Regions from separate parts of the Priestia sp. FSL W8-0001 genome, predicted to be linked through region 1. Evidence: riboswitches for the same ligand, from Rfam matches in the RefSeq annotation. Region 1 holds a riboswitch; the other holds the start of a gene.

Region 1 (7,185 bases):
TTTTTCCATGCCAATAACGTAAGATCCAACCATTAAGTAGAGCTTGCCGAGAAGCATTCCAACAAGAATTCCCGTAATGATGGCTGAAAAACCAATGATCATGTTTTCTAAAAAAATCATGGTGTTTAGCTGACGTTTAGACATTCCATGCATAATAAAAATTCCAAATTCACGCTTGCGAGACTTTAAAAATGCGCTGACAGAATACAGGACGAAGAAAAACGAAAATACATAGATAATATATTCAGCCGCCGTCATGCCCTTTTTTGCCATTTCTTTTGTTACACCTTCTGTGACCCCAGGATGAAAAATAAACATTGCATAAAGAAAAAAAACGGCTACAGAAAAGGCGCTGCTTAAAAAGTAAGCTGCATACGTACGCTTATTACGCATCACGTTTTTAAATGCGAGTTGTCGAAAGCTCATGTGCGTCTCCTCCTAAAACTGATAGCATATCAATAATTTGCTGATAAAAAGCTTGACGATTATTTCCGCGGTAAATTTCGTTATAAAGCTGTCCGTCTTTAATGAAAATTACGCGATTGCAATAGCTAGCTGCGTGCGCATCATGAGTAACCATCATCATTGTTGCGCGTTCTTGTTCATTTAAATGCTGCAGGGTTTCCATCACATCTTTAGATGCTTTGGAATCTAAGTTTCCAGTTGGCTCATCAGCCAAGATAAGCTGTGGATGGTGGATAATTGCTCGGGCAATGGCGGCTCGTTGCATTTGTCCGCCTGAAATTTCGTACGTGCGCTTTTTTAAGATATGTTCAATGCCGAGTTTACTAGTAATAGCAGCTACTCTCTTGGCCATTTCGGAGCTTTTTACTTTGTCTAAAGCAAGCGGTAAAATAATATTTTCTTCAACAGTTAATGTATCTAATAAATTAAAGTATTGGAAGACAAACCCGAGCTCGCGGCGTCTAAAAAGTGCAATCTCTTTTTTCTTAAGTTGATGAGGATTGCGGTTGTTAATGATTACTTCTCCAGCCGTCGGTGAATCAATGGTAGAAACCATATTGAGCAGGGTTGTTTTCCCGCTTCCGGACGGCCCCATAATGCCAACAAATTCTCCTTTTTCAATTGAAAAGTTAACGCCTTCTAAGGCTTTGTAAGAAACGTTTCCTTTATATACTTTTGTTAAGTTATTGACTTGTAAAATAGGCATAGTCAAACTCCTTTGTAAATGTTTTTTCTTTATAGCCCTATCTTATTGAAATTTGATCTAACGTGCCATGTACTAAGCTTACAGGAATCTTACACTTTTGTAAGAAAGCAAGAGAAGAGGCTGGGACATAAGTAATTCAGCCAATGATAAACCTGAACGATTGAGAGTTTTTCACTTTTAATCGTTCAGGTTTTTTGGTTGATTGTGAAAACAATGTTGGAAACAGGGTGGAATGGAGCGTAGGACACTCGACTCCTGCGGGAAAGAGAGGGAAAACTGAGATCCCGCAGCGCAGCGAGGAAGCTCAGGTTCCTCCCCGCGGAAAGCGAGTGGCCGTAGCGCAATGGAACGAACGTGTTCAGACAAACCAAAAAGATTGGAACAGCTATTGTTCGTCTCTTAGAAGCAATCATTTTGTTATGTCCCAAACTCTTCTTGGGTACGAGCGATATTTTGTTGAAAAATTAAGCGTATGGTAGTTCCTTGTCCTTCTTTTGATTCAAGCTCTATCTGATGGTGGAGCTGTTTACAAATTTCTTTTACGAGATAGAGCCCCATCCCTGTAGATTCTTGATATTTCCGACCGTTTTCTCCAGTGAAATAGGGATCGAACACCCGCTTTAGGTCTTGTGATGGAATACCTATTCCTTGATCTTTTACTTCTAATATAACCTGTCTACCTCTTTCAAATGCTGAAATGGTGATGCTTTGATTAATTCCAGCAGAATAGCGGACGGCATTAGTAATAAGCTGTGAACAGGCAAAGTGAATCCACTTTTCATCAGAAGCGACGATGTACTGGGGCGGAACGTTAACTGTTGGAAATACGCGGTTTCGAATAAAAAAGCGTTTATAACTCGAAATAAGGCTAGTTACAACTTTATGTAGAGAAACACTTTCCGCTTGAAAATCATGAGTGAAATCATTCAATCTCGATGTATATAATACAGTCTCTAATCCTTTTTGAATTCGCTCCATTTCATCTTGAATGCTCATAAAGATAGGTTCATCTTCATTTTGAATCATAAGGTGAATAACAGATACAGGAGTTTTCATTTGATGAACCCACTGATTCATAAATGTAATATGTTGATTAAGCTTATTTTGATAGTGATACATTTCATTATGAAAGCTTCGAAATTGACTCTCCAGCAGTTCTTTTAACGCTTCTGAAAGCGGAGACTCCTCTTCAGACAATATGCTGTCTTCTGACTTATGTAAGGGATTTGACAGGTGTTTATAAAATGTTTTGTTTGTATAGTAGCGATAGCATAAATAAGTGATGTAGATAACGGTGCTGATTAAAATAGCATAAAGAACAGTAAAAATGTCTCGAAAACCATCTAACGCAAAAATCGTACATACTAAACCCAATTGGATAAGATAAAAAAATGTAAGAGGAAGATGTTCTTTAAAAAACAGCTTCATGCTTTATTTTCCTCTTGAATCCGCAGCATATAGCCTGTACCTCTAATTGTTTCAATCGCTTTTTCGATACCAACATCCCCTAGTTTTTTACGCGTACGCGTCATGTAGACATTTAGAGTATTATCATCAACAAAAAGCTGGTCGTCCCAAATTTTTTCGAGTAATCGATCTCTGCTAACAACTCTTTCTGCTTTATCTAACAATGTTTCAATGAGCTTGCTTTCTGTTTGGCTAAGCTCAACTTCTTTGCTTTGGTAGCGTAATAGTAACCTTTCAGGATATAAAGTTAAGCCGGCGTGCTCTACAATTCGCTCCTGGTTAGTAGGTGCATAGGACCCGTATGCGCGTCGTAGTTGGCTATTTACCTTGGCAATCGCGACGTCGTAGTCAAAAGGCTTGGTTAAATAATCATCTGCTCCACTTTCTAACGCCATCACTTGGTCCATTTTTCCATCGCGTGCTGAGATGAAAATGATAGGGCAAGTGGAAAGAGTACGGATTTGTCTGCACCAATAAAAGCCATCATATTTTGGTAAATTCACATCCAATAAGACAAGGTTAGGGTGGTGCTTTTGAAAATCATCAAGTACATCTGTAAATGACGTAACGATATGTACGAGTAAATTATATTTTTCAAGATGTTCTTTTAATAAAGAAGCAATTTTTTGATCATCTTCTACAATTAAGACGGTAAACATGGTTAGGACTCTCCTCTATAGATAAAAATCAATATATTGTTCTTTATAGTTTATCAAAAAGAAAGGGGAGATTGAAATGGATTTTAGAAAAAAATGTAATTTATGAAATTGCTCGCCAAAAAAGTAAAGTTTAAATTAGCTAAACTTAATTATGGTGAAATTCAGAAAAAAACATTTACATATATACATTAAACCAGTATAAAATATGAATATAAAAATGATAATGCTTACAATTATTGTATAAAAATAATATTTAATGAATATTAATTATTTTATTTTAAATGTTATAAAATGGATTTCTTCTTTATGTGTTTAGTATTACTATACAATTTGTTAGTTGTTATTGGTATGAGGTGCTATTTTAAGTTGGAATGTCATTTGGTAAAGAGTAGTTTAGTTTATAACGAACATAAATACGAATATAAAATATACATAAAATGTGATAAAATATGACATGAAAATAAAAAAAACGACAGTGTTTTGAATTTTTTTTGTATATTATCTTGACAAAGTGATAGGAAATGAATTTTAATAAAGAAGTAAGTTATTGCAGTTTAAAACTATTACATCAAAATAACAGTTGCTTAATTTCAGATTGAAAGAAAGCGGGGGACCCAAATTTGTGCAGACAAGCACTAGGGGTGAATCTTAACTTAATAGTTAAGTAGGGTAACTCACATACCCGAATCCGACAGCTAACCTCGTCAGCATTTTGTGGGAGAGTACATGGAAGGTTTGAAAACCAGAGAGGGCTCTCATGGTTTTTTTTGTACACTTTTTTCGATGATTTTAAAAAAAAGCAGCTGGAGCTCATTCTATTCTGAAAATTTCAAAAATAATATAAATTAAAAGTAGTTATTCTTTTTGGAATATTCAACTTGTTAATCTTGGTAGTTATTAAATTAATAATATAATTTGTTTATATGAGGGGGTCCATCAATGAAACTATCAACAAAGATTATCATTGCACTAATTATTGGTGCTGTTGTAGGTGTCTTGTTAAATACGTTTTCACCAGGGACGTTTACAACACTAGATAAATATTTATTTACGCCGCTTGGGCAAATCTTTTTAAATCTTATTAAGATGCTTGTTGTACCGATTGTCTTTTTCTCAATTGTACTTGGCGTTGCAGGTTTGGGAGATCCGAAGAAACTTGGCCGCATCGGCGGTAAAACAATTGGTTACTTTTTAATTACGACAACAATTGCTATTACAATTGCTATTATCTTAGCATTTATTATTAAGCCAGGCACAGTTGGGACATTCGACACAGCAAATGCTTCCTTTGAAGCACAAGAAGCACCTCCTGTAGGTGAAACATTACTAAACATGATTCCTACTAACCCAGTTCTAGCAATGACTGAAGGAAACATGCTTCAAATTATCGTATTCTCAATCTTTATTGGATTTGGAATTACGATGTTAGGTAATAAAGCAAAAGGACTATATAACATTATCGATCAAGGTAATGAGCTTATGATGTACCTTGTAAACTTAGTGATGAAGTTTGCTCCATACGGTACGTTTGGTTTAATCGCAACTGCGGTTGGTAGCCAAGGATGGGGAGCGATTAAAGCAATGGGGCTTTACATGTCAGTAGTTGTGCTTGCGCTATTTGTTCACGCTATCTTAACGTACGGTGGATCTATAGCGCTGTTAGCAAAGCGCAACCCAATTGAGTTCTTTAAAGGCTTTGCACCAGCTATGACTGTTGGTTTTAGTACATCAAGCAGTAATGCGACGTTGCCAATTGCAATGAACGTAGCTCAGAAAAATCTTCGTGTACCGGAATCCATCAGTAGTTTTGTTCAGCCATTAGGTGCAACAATTAACATGGATGGAACAGCAATTATGCAAGGGGTAGCAACTGTTTTCATCGCTCAGGTGTACGGAGTAGATTTATCATTCAGTGCACTAATTACAGTTGTTGTAACAGCAGTTCTTGCAAGTATTGGAACAGCGGGTGTTCCAGGTGTTGGACTTATCATGTTAGCGATGGTACTTTCAGCAGTTGGCTTACCAGTAGAAGGTATCGCATTAATCATCGGTATTGACCGCTTGCTTGATATGATTCGTACATCGGTTAACATTACAGGGGATGCTGCGTGTGCAGTAATTGTTGCCGAGTCTGAAGCAAGAAGAGCTGAAAAAGCAGGAGCTTAATGTAATGCATTAACCAGTAGGGGATGACTGGAGAATGACAAACAAAGGATTTCTGATACGATAAAAAGGCTCACTCTTTACGTTTAAACGTAAGGAGTGAGCCTTTTTCTGTTTTAGTGAAAACAATCCTTTTTACTTAGCAAAAACAGTGTCCATATGGCATAGAATCTAATAGAAGTCTGCTGACAAGGAGGAATCGCGATGAATGATAAGTCTTTATCGAACTTGATCAAACCACTGTTAAACGCTTGGTATCCTACGATTTCTCACGGAACGGGAGTTTATTTGTATGACGTGGAAGGCAAAAAATATTTAGATGGATCATCTGGTGCCGTGACAGCAAACGTTGGACATGGTGTTCAAGAGATTATTGATAAAATGAATGACCAAGCAAAAAAAGTTGCGTTTGTCTATCGCTCTCAGTTTACAAGTGAACCTGCTGAAAGCTTAGCAGCACGGCTCTGTGAACTGAGCAATCATCATTTTCAGTTTGTGTTTTTTGTTAATAGCGGGACAGAAGCAACAGAAACCGCAATGAAAATGGCTATTCAGCATTGGCAGGAAAAAGGGAAGCCTCAAAAAATAAAAGTGTTATCAAGATGGATGAGTTATCACGGCATTACGATTGGTGCTTTGTCCATGTCAGGGCATGCGGGTAGAAGAAAAAGATTTGTACCTTTACTAGAAGAATACCCTTCTGTTTCACCACCTTATTGCTATCGATGTCCATTTGAAAAAACGTATCCATCCTGTGATTTAGCGTGTGCAAACGAACTCGAAAGAGTCATTAAGCGTACAGGAAGCGAGCAAATTGCTGCTTTTATTACGGAGCCTATCATTGGAGCAGCTGGAGCAGCTATAACGCCACCTGATGGATATTACGAGCGAATTCGAGAGATTTGCGATAAATATGATGTTTTATGGATTGTAGATGAAGTGATGACGGGGATGGGGCGTACAGGAAAGGTCTTTGCTTATGAACATTGGAAAGCCAAGCCGGATCTTTTGACTCTTGGTAAAGGTTTAAGTGCTGGATATACTCCAATTGCAGCAACAGTTGCTACTAAAAGCGTACTAGCGCCCGTATTAAATGGATCTAATCTCATTATGAGTGGGCATACATTAAGTGCAAATCCGCTTTCTTCAGCCGTTGCGTTGGCCGTGCTGGATTATATACAGAATCATTCTTTAATAGAAGCAGTGGAGAGTAAGGGAGCATATTTATATGCGAAGCTTAAGAGCTTGCAACAGCAAGTAAACATTATCGGAGATATACGAGGGAAAGGGTTATTGCTAGGATTAGAGCTTGTTCAAAACCTGAATTCTAAAGCTTCATTTCCTTCATCGTTTGAATTAACGTCTAGGGTTATTCAAAAAGCTCAAGATAAAGGCCTTTTATTATACCCATCTCAAGCTGGAGAAGATGGAGTAGAAGGAGACGGAATTATTATTTCACCTCCATATACTATTACGTCACACGAAATTGATGAGCTGGTGGGATTATTAACTGTGACGATGGTTGAGATTGAAAAAGAACTGGGGGGAGAGGAAGAGAAAAATGAATAATCTTCAAAATAGGTTTCATAAAATGATTAAAAGCACAGATGTTATGAGCTATGTTCAAAATGATATGACAATCATGTTTGGAGGGTTTGGAGGGGTAGGTACAGCTCCTACTGTAATTGAAGAAATTTTAAAAAGTGATGTTAACGGGTTAACGCT
Region 2 (7,185 bases), 2.1 Mb from region 1:
TCTAGGAGGAACTCACATGAATGCTTTATCAAGAAAAGATACACTGTTTATTAGTTTAATGCTATTCTCATTATTTTTTGGAGCAGGAAACTTAATTTTCCCTCCATTTTTAGGACAGTCTGCTGGAAGTGAATTGTGGCCAGCTGTTACAGGCTTCATTTTATCGGCTGTGGGGCTACCAATCCTGGGTGTCATTGCTGTAGCAAAATCAAATGGTCTTCATTCATTAGCAAACCGAGTCCACCCAGTTTTCGCCGTTGTATTTACGGTCATGATTTACTTAGCAATTGGACCTTTTTTAGGAATCCCACGAGCAGGAAGCTTAGCATTTGAAATGGGCGTACAGCCTTTTTTACCTGAAGGAGTAAATGTAAAAGCCGCGCTGTTTGGATATACGTTTTGTTATTTTGCACTTGCTTACTGGTTAGCTTTAAAGCCTTCAAAGCTTGTTGACCGCTTTGGAAAAGTATTAACGCCAGTTTTATTAGTTCTTATTTCACTTATTTTTATTCGTGCCCTTTCTTATCCTTTTGAGCCGGCTGGTCAACCTGCAGGTAATTATGTCACAAAAGCATTCGCTACTGGATTTACCGATGGTTATGCGACCATGGATACAATCGCTGCGCTAAACTTTGGAATTGTCATTGCAATGGCTTTGAAGCAAAAAGGAATGACTAGTGCGAAAAGTATTATGTCATCATCCATTCGTGCAGGAGTAATTGCAGGAACGTTGCTAGCTATTATTTATCTTATGCTGGCATATTTAGGATCTGTTAGTCATGCCAATGCAGCAAATGGAGCAATAACGTTAACGAACATTGTATTTACGCTTTTTGGACCGTTCGGAGCTGTTCTATTAGGAGTTGTATTTACGCTAGCGTGTTTAACAACTTCTGTTGGATTATTAACCTCATGCAGTCAGTATTTTGAGCAATTAGTACCGAAAGTATCATATAAGGTTTGGGTTAGTACAATTGCCGTATTTAGTTTACTTGTTGCAAACTTAGGATTAACCATGATTCTAAAAATTTCAGTTCCAGTTTTAACAGCTATTTACCCTGTTGCTATTATGCTAATTGTTCTATCATTAACGAATTCTTTAATCAAAGGAAAGCAAGGTGTATATGCTTTATCTATTTTATTCGTTGGAATTGTAAGCGTAACGGACGCTTGTCTTCAGTCAGGGTTAAACTTAGGTGCTTGGGGGGAACTTGTAAAGACTTTGCCATTGTATAACACAGGATTTGGTTGGTTAGTACCAGCAATCGCTGGGGCTATGGGCGGTTATCTTCTTAGCTTATATAATCTAAAAGGTAAAGTAGTTCACTCAAAACAAGTTAAATCATATAGTAAATAAGATTGTCCATAAAAAAAGCCCAGTTTGGGCTTTTTTTGTTCTTCAAATAAAGATTGTGTTTTTATCAGCAAACAATTATGATAAAAAGCGAATATTCACGTTTGCTATGAAGATGAAAAAATTATGTAATCTTGAAAGGTAGAGTAAAAATGTGGGAAATTATTGTTGCGATTATTTTAGGAATTGTAGAAGGTCTAACTGAATTTGCGCCTGTATCATCGACCGGACACATGATTATTGTAGATGATTTATGGCTGAATTCAAAAGAACTATTTTCACCAGAGGTTGCTAATACATTTAAGATTGTCATTCAATTAGGCTCGATCCTAGCCGTTGTTGTTTTGTTTAGAAATCGTTTTATTAATCTATTAGGGTTAAATCGTAAAAATGAGAAATATGAACAGGTAACAAATCGATTAAAACTTTCTCAAGTTATCGTTGGTTTGCTTCCGGCAGCTGTATTAGGATTCTTATTTGAAGATTTTATTGACAAGCATTTGTTCTCGTTGAACACGGTGTTAGTCAGCTTAATTGCAGGAGCAATTTTAATGATTATTGCAGACCGCTTTGCTTCAAGAATTCCAAAAACAGAAACGGTAGATCAAATGACCTATCGTCAAGCCATTGGTGTTGGATTGTTTCAATGTATCGCTCTATGGCCAGGATTTTCGCGTTCTGGTGCTACGATTTCAGGTGGGGTACTTTTGGGTATGAGCCACCGAGCAGCTTCTGACTTTACTTTTATTATGGCTGTTCCTATTATGGCAGGAGCTAGTGGGTTATCATTAATCAAAAATTGGCAGTATTTCACAATTGATGCATTACCTTTTTTCATTGCTGGTTTTATTAGTGCTTTCATTGTAGCGCTTGTTTCCATTCGCTTTTTCTTAAAATTAATTAATCGAATAAAATTGGTACCTTTTGCTATTTATCGTATTGTATTAGCAGTTGCTATTTATCTTGTATTCTTTTAAGAATGCTAAAACAGCCTTGGTTACATTTAGAGCCAAGGCTGTTTTATATTTTGGCATTTATATAGTTAAAAAGTTTTGAGTCATAAAAATAAATTGACAAGCTTTCGAAAAACAGATAAATTATTCTTATTGAATAAAATATTAATTCTGTATAATATTTCAGAAAAATAATTTAATAAGAAGCTTAGTCTACATTAGAGCGGGGGAACCACAAATTTGGTATATCATATGCCTTGGGGTGAATCTTTCCTGAGTGAAAGTAGGGTACTCTCAAACCCGAATCCGACAGTTAACCTCGTCTGCTTATTGAGAGAAAGAACATTGTCTTTTTGTCGACCATTCTTTCTTTTAGAATGGTCTTTTTTAAATTTTCAGAAAAAATAAAATCGCTTTACAACAGAGAGGAGAGCACATATGAAAAAATTGCGGTTTGGCATGGCAACACAAATTTTTGTTGGTTTAATTTTAGGTATTCTAGTTGGTGTTATTTGGTTTAATGATCCAAGAGTAGCAACGTATTTACAGCCGCTGGGCGACTTATTCTTACGCCTGATTAAAATGATTGTTATTCCAATTGTTATCTCAAGCTTAATTGTTGGTATTGCGGGCGCTGGTAACGGCAAGCAAGTAGGCCGATTAGGTGCTAAGACTATCATTTACTTTGAAGTCATCACAACGTTTGCAATCATTATAGGTGTTTTATTGGCTAATGCTTTCCAACCAGGTGTAGGAGTGGACATTGAATCTGCACAAAAGACTGATATTAACCAGTACGTAGAGACAAGTGAAGAACAAAGTGAGAAATCCGTTGCAGAAACGTTCCTTCATATTGTTCCAACGAACTTCTTCCAATCATTAGTGGAAGGTGACATGTTAGCCATCATCTTTTTCTCCGTGTTATTTGGATTAGGTGTAGCAGCTATTGGGGATCGTGGAAAGCCTGTTTTACAATTTTTTGACGGCGTTTCTCATGCGATGTTCCATGTTGTTAACATGGTGATGAAAGTTGCTCCTATCGGGGTCTTTGCTCTCATTGGTGTAACTGTTTCTAAGTTTGGTTTAGAATCATTAATGTCTCTAGCGAAACTTGTTATTCTAGTTCACGCTGGTTTACTGTTCTTCTTAATTGTGGTTTTAGGAGCGGTTGCGAAATGGGCTGGTGTAAATATCTTTACATTAATGCGTTATTTAAAAGATGAATTGCTGTTAGCATATAGCACATCAAGTTCAGAAACGGTATTACCGCGTATTATGGGCAAATTAGAAAAAATGGGATGTCCAAAAGCTATTGTATCGTTTGTTATCCCAATTGGTTATACGTTTAACTTAGATGGATCTGTGCTGTATCAAGCAATTGCCGCTATTTTCTTGGCACAGGTTTATGGAATTGACTTAACCATTGTCGAACAGCTAACGCTAATCCTAGTGCTTATGATTACTTCAAAAGGGATGGCAGCCGTTCCAGGAACATCATTTGTTGTATTATTAGCAACGTTGGGTACGATTGGAATTCCAGCCGAAGGTCTTGCATTCATTGCCGGTGTGGACCGAATTATGGATATGGCTCGTACAGTTGTAAACTTAATGGGTAACACAATTGCAGGAATTGTTATGTCTAAGTCTGAAGGCAAGTACAATCCTATAAAAGCTAATGAAGTGATGAAACAGTCGAGAGAGGCAAAAGCAGCTAGCTAATGTATCTTCTAATCTCGTAACAATGCTTAATGCATAAGGCTACTTACCGGTTCTATTTTTATGAACAGGTAAGTAGCTTTTTTGATAATTTTTTGATTAGTTCTTTATTAATAAAGAAATTAAACCTATAATTATAGTAGGTAACAACAGATATGTTTTTAAATAAACAAGCTGAGCGTGCTCTAGTATGTGGCATGTGAGTGAATTTAGGAAGAAAGCGTGGGAGGCATTTACATATGTGGAAGAAGCGCATAGCAATTATTGTATCGATTATTGCAGCTTGTTTTTTAATTCCTTATAGCTTACCAATTGTCTTTGCATTATTAACAGCAATTGTTCTAGAAGGTCTTATTCAAAAGTTGCAGCATTCTTTGAAGTTTAGTCGAATCTATGCTGTATTAGTAGCGTTTTTATTATATGTTGTATCCATAACATTAATTGGTTTCTTTATTATTCGTACAATTGTAACGCAAGTAGTGGCTCTCTCAAAAGTTACGCCTTCTTTTGTAAAAGAGCTTTATGAAACAACAATTTATCCTAACATTATTAAGTGGAAGTATTATTCAAACGCTCTTCCTACAGAAGTCATTTCATCCATTGAAAACGCAATCGAAAGCACCATTAATTCATTGGATACACTATTAAAAGGAACCGTTGAGTTAATTATTAGCTTTGCTGCAACCGTTCCAGGCTTCCTGCTAGAATTTCTGATTTATTTAGTTGCTTTAGTATTCATTAGCTTAGAGCTACCGAACATAAAAGAAAAAGTAAAATCGTTTTTAACAGATGAAACGAAATATAAAACAAAGATTGTTATTACGCAATTAATGCAAGCAGGTGTTGGCTTCATTAAAGCTCAGATTGTATTGAGTCTTTTAACATTTGTGATGGCTTATGTTGGGCTATGGCTATTAAATGTTCCGTACACGGCTTTATTGAGTCTTTTAATCGTTATCGTTGATATTCTACCAATTCTAGGAACAGGTTCCGTTCTAGTTCCATGGGGAATATTTGCTTTAACTCAAGGTCAAGACTCGTTGGCAATTGGTCTATTTATTTTATTTGGGGTGATTACCGTCGTTCGAAGAGTTGTAGAACCAAAAGTTTTTTCAACAAACATGGGGATTTCTCCTTTAGCTGCGTTAATTAGCCTGTATATTGGATTTAAATTGCTAGGGTTTGTGGGGCTGTTTTTAGGTCCAGCTCTTGTCATCTTATATGATGCGCTTCGAAAAGTTGGCGTCATCCAAATTAACTTTAAAATTTAGGAGACTGAGACATAAGTAGTTCAGTCCTTACTATACCTGAACGATTGAGAGTTCATAACTTTTAATCGTTCAGGTTTTTTGTTGGGATTTTTTACAGAACGACTCGTTAATTCGTTAGATTGACAGCATTCGTTCTTTTTTTACTTTTCAATTAAAGGGGATTAATATACAATTATGACTTGTGAAGCTTTAAAATATCACGTTTTGTTATAGAGCAGTAAGTTAACTAAGGAGGAAGTCGTTTGTTAGAAACAATTGTTTTATCACTAGTAGAAGCGCTTAAGCAACTTTCGTATTTCGGCGTTATCTTAGCGCTAACGTTTGAATTTGTCCCAGCAGAGCTAGTCTTACCACTCGTAGGATATTGGGTATATCAAGGTGACATGAACCTTTATTTAGCTATTTTAGCGGGAACAGTTGGAGGCGTGTTTGGACCATTAACACTTTATGCTCTTGGTCGCTATGGTGGGCGTCCACTTGTCTTAAAATATGGAAAGTATTTTCTAGTAAAAGAAAAGGAAATCGATGCAGCAGATCGATTTTTTAATAAATATGGGGCAGGAGTAGCCTTTTTTGGTCGCTTTATTCCTGGAGTACGTACAGCCATCTCGCTTCCTTGCGGAATGGCAAAAATGAACGTTTGGCAATTTTCCATTTACACGTTTGTAGCGATGTTACCAATTACTGCCCTTTACGTATATCTGGGTTATAAGTTAGGCCCACAATGGGAAGATGTTGGACCTATTGTATCTCAATATATGCAGCCGATTGGAATTGGACTATTAGTTATCATTGTTATTTTCTTTACGTTTAAATATGTGAAAAAGAAATAAAAAGCATAAGGGAAAAGAGAGCGCCCAGCAAATAAGTTGTCTGGGCGCTTTATGTAGAAAGGGGAAAGCATGTGGAAACGACTGAACAGCTGGCTAAAGAATTAAAGAAGATTGAAAAGTGGGAAAAAAGTCAAAAGGGACTATTCTTTTGGGAAAAGCTGCTTCGCTTACCTTTTGCAGCGCTTGATAAAGTCACGCCTAGGTTTATCCACGAAAAAATAGAAAAGCTTCTTGACGAGGTTGCTAAGTACATTGATAACGGAGGCCAATATTTAGCTAATACTTCCGCTACGTTAGAAAAAGCATCTAAACGTTTAAAAGAAAAAGATTTAACATTAACGGATATTCAGCAGTTATCTATTCAAGAAATGGATGAGTTAGCAAATGCCTTTGTGGAGGCACGTCAAAAAAATGCTAAAATTCAAGGTGCTACGACTGGAATTGGTGGTATCTTCACGCTGGCTATTGATGTACCGTTTGTACTAGGGCTAACTTTAAAAACGCTACAAGAAGTAGCTGTTTCCTATGGATACGACCCGACAAAACAAGAAGAGCGTGTGTTTATGGTAAAGTGCATGCAGTTCTTATCCTCTGACATTGTAGGTAAGCGAGCAATTTTAGAAGAGCTATCAGAAGGGAAGCGAGAACAAAGCTTATCGCAGCTTCAAGGTTGGAGAGAGGTATTTACGACTTATCGAGATAACTGGGGATGGAAAAAACTTTTTCAAATGATTCCTATAGCAGGTATGATCTTCGGTGCTTATGTAAATAAGCAGGCGATTGGAGACATTGGAGAAATAGGGACGATGCTTTATCGTAAACGCCGCATCTTAGAACGATTAGAACAAGAAAAGAATTTACAAGAGTCATAATAAGACATTTCCTGCGAAATAACATTATTTCTAGGGAAATATGTCGATAAAAAAGCATCCTTGCTACTAAGAAGGATGCTTTTTACCTTAAACAATACCGAAGAAAGTGTAAAGTGCAATGATGACAAAAACCGCTAGCGTTTTAATGATCGTAATTGCAAAAATATCTCGATATGCTTGACGGTG

What was found. A riboswitch is a leader RNA that binds a small molecule or an ion and turns the genes downstream of it on or off. The one in region 1 is predicted to bind cyclic di-AMP.
Region 2: linked by a shared signal. The riboswitch ahead of MKZ18_RS02955 (cation:dicarboxylate symporter family transporter) and the one ahead of MKZ18_RS14255 (dicarboxylate/amino acid:cation symporter) in region 1 are both predicted to bind cyclic di-AMP.

What each region holds. Positions count from the first base shown of each region.
Region 1 covers NZ_JBBPAL010000001.1:2,668,674-2,675,858, reverse strand. The annotation lists gene MKZ18_RS14275 (ABC transporter permease) at 1-426, opposite strand, end outside; gene MKZ18_RS14270 (ABC transporter ATP-binding protein) at 401-1,171, opposite strand; gene MKZ18_RS14265 (sensor histidine kinase) at 1,589-2,599, opposite strand; gene MKZ18_RS14260 (response regulator transcription factor) at 2,596-3,297, opposite strand; cyclic di-AMP (ydaO/yuaA leader) riboswitch at 3,869-4,023, shown strand; gene MKZ18_RS14255 (dicarboxylate/amino acid:cation symporter) at 4,237-5,463, shown strand; gene MKZ18_RS14250 (aspartate aminotransferase family protein) at 5,665-7,029, shown strand; gene MKZ18_RS14245 (CoA transferase subunit A) at 7,022-7,185, shown strand, end outside.
Region 2 covers NZ_JBBPAL010000001.1:543,563-550,747, forward strand. The annotation lists gene brnQ (branched-chain amino acid transport system II carrier protein) at 17-1,357, shown strand; gene MKZ18_RS02950 (undecaprenyl-diphosphate phosphatase) at 1,507-2,331, shown strand; cyclic di-AMP (ydaO/yuaA leader) riboswitch at 2,503-2,649, shown strand; gene MKZ18_RS02955 (cation:dicarboxylate symporter family transporter) at 2,746-4,026, shown strand; gene ytvI (sporulation integral membrane protein YtvI) at 4,263-5,294, shown strand; gene MKZ18_RS02965 (DedA family protein) at 5,537-6,127, shown strand; gene MKZ18_RS02970 (EcsC family protein) at 6,199-6,999, shown strand; gene MKZ18_RS02975 (GntP family permease) at 7,087-7,185, opposite strand, start outside.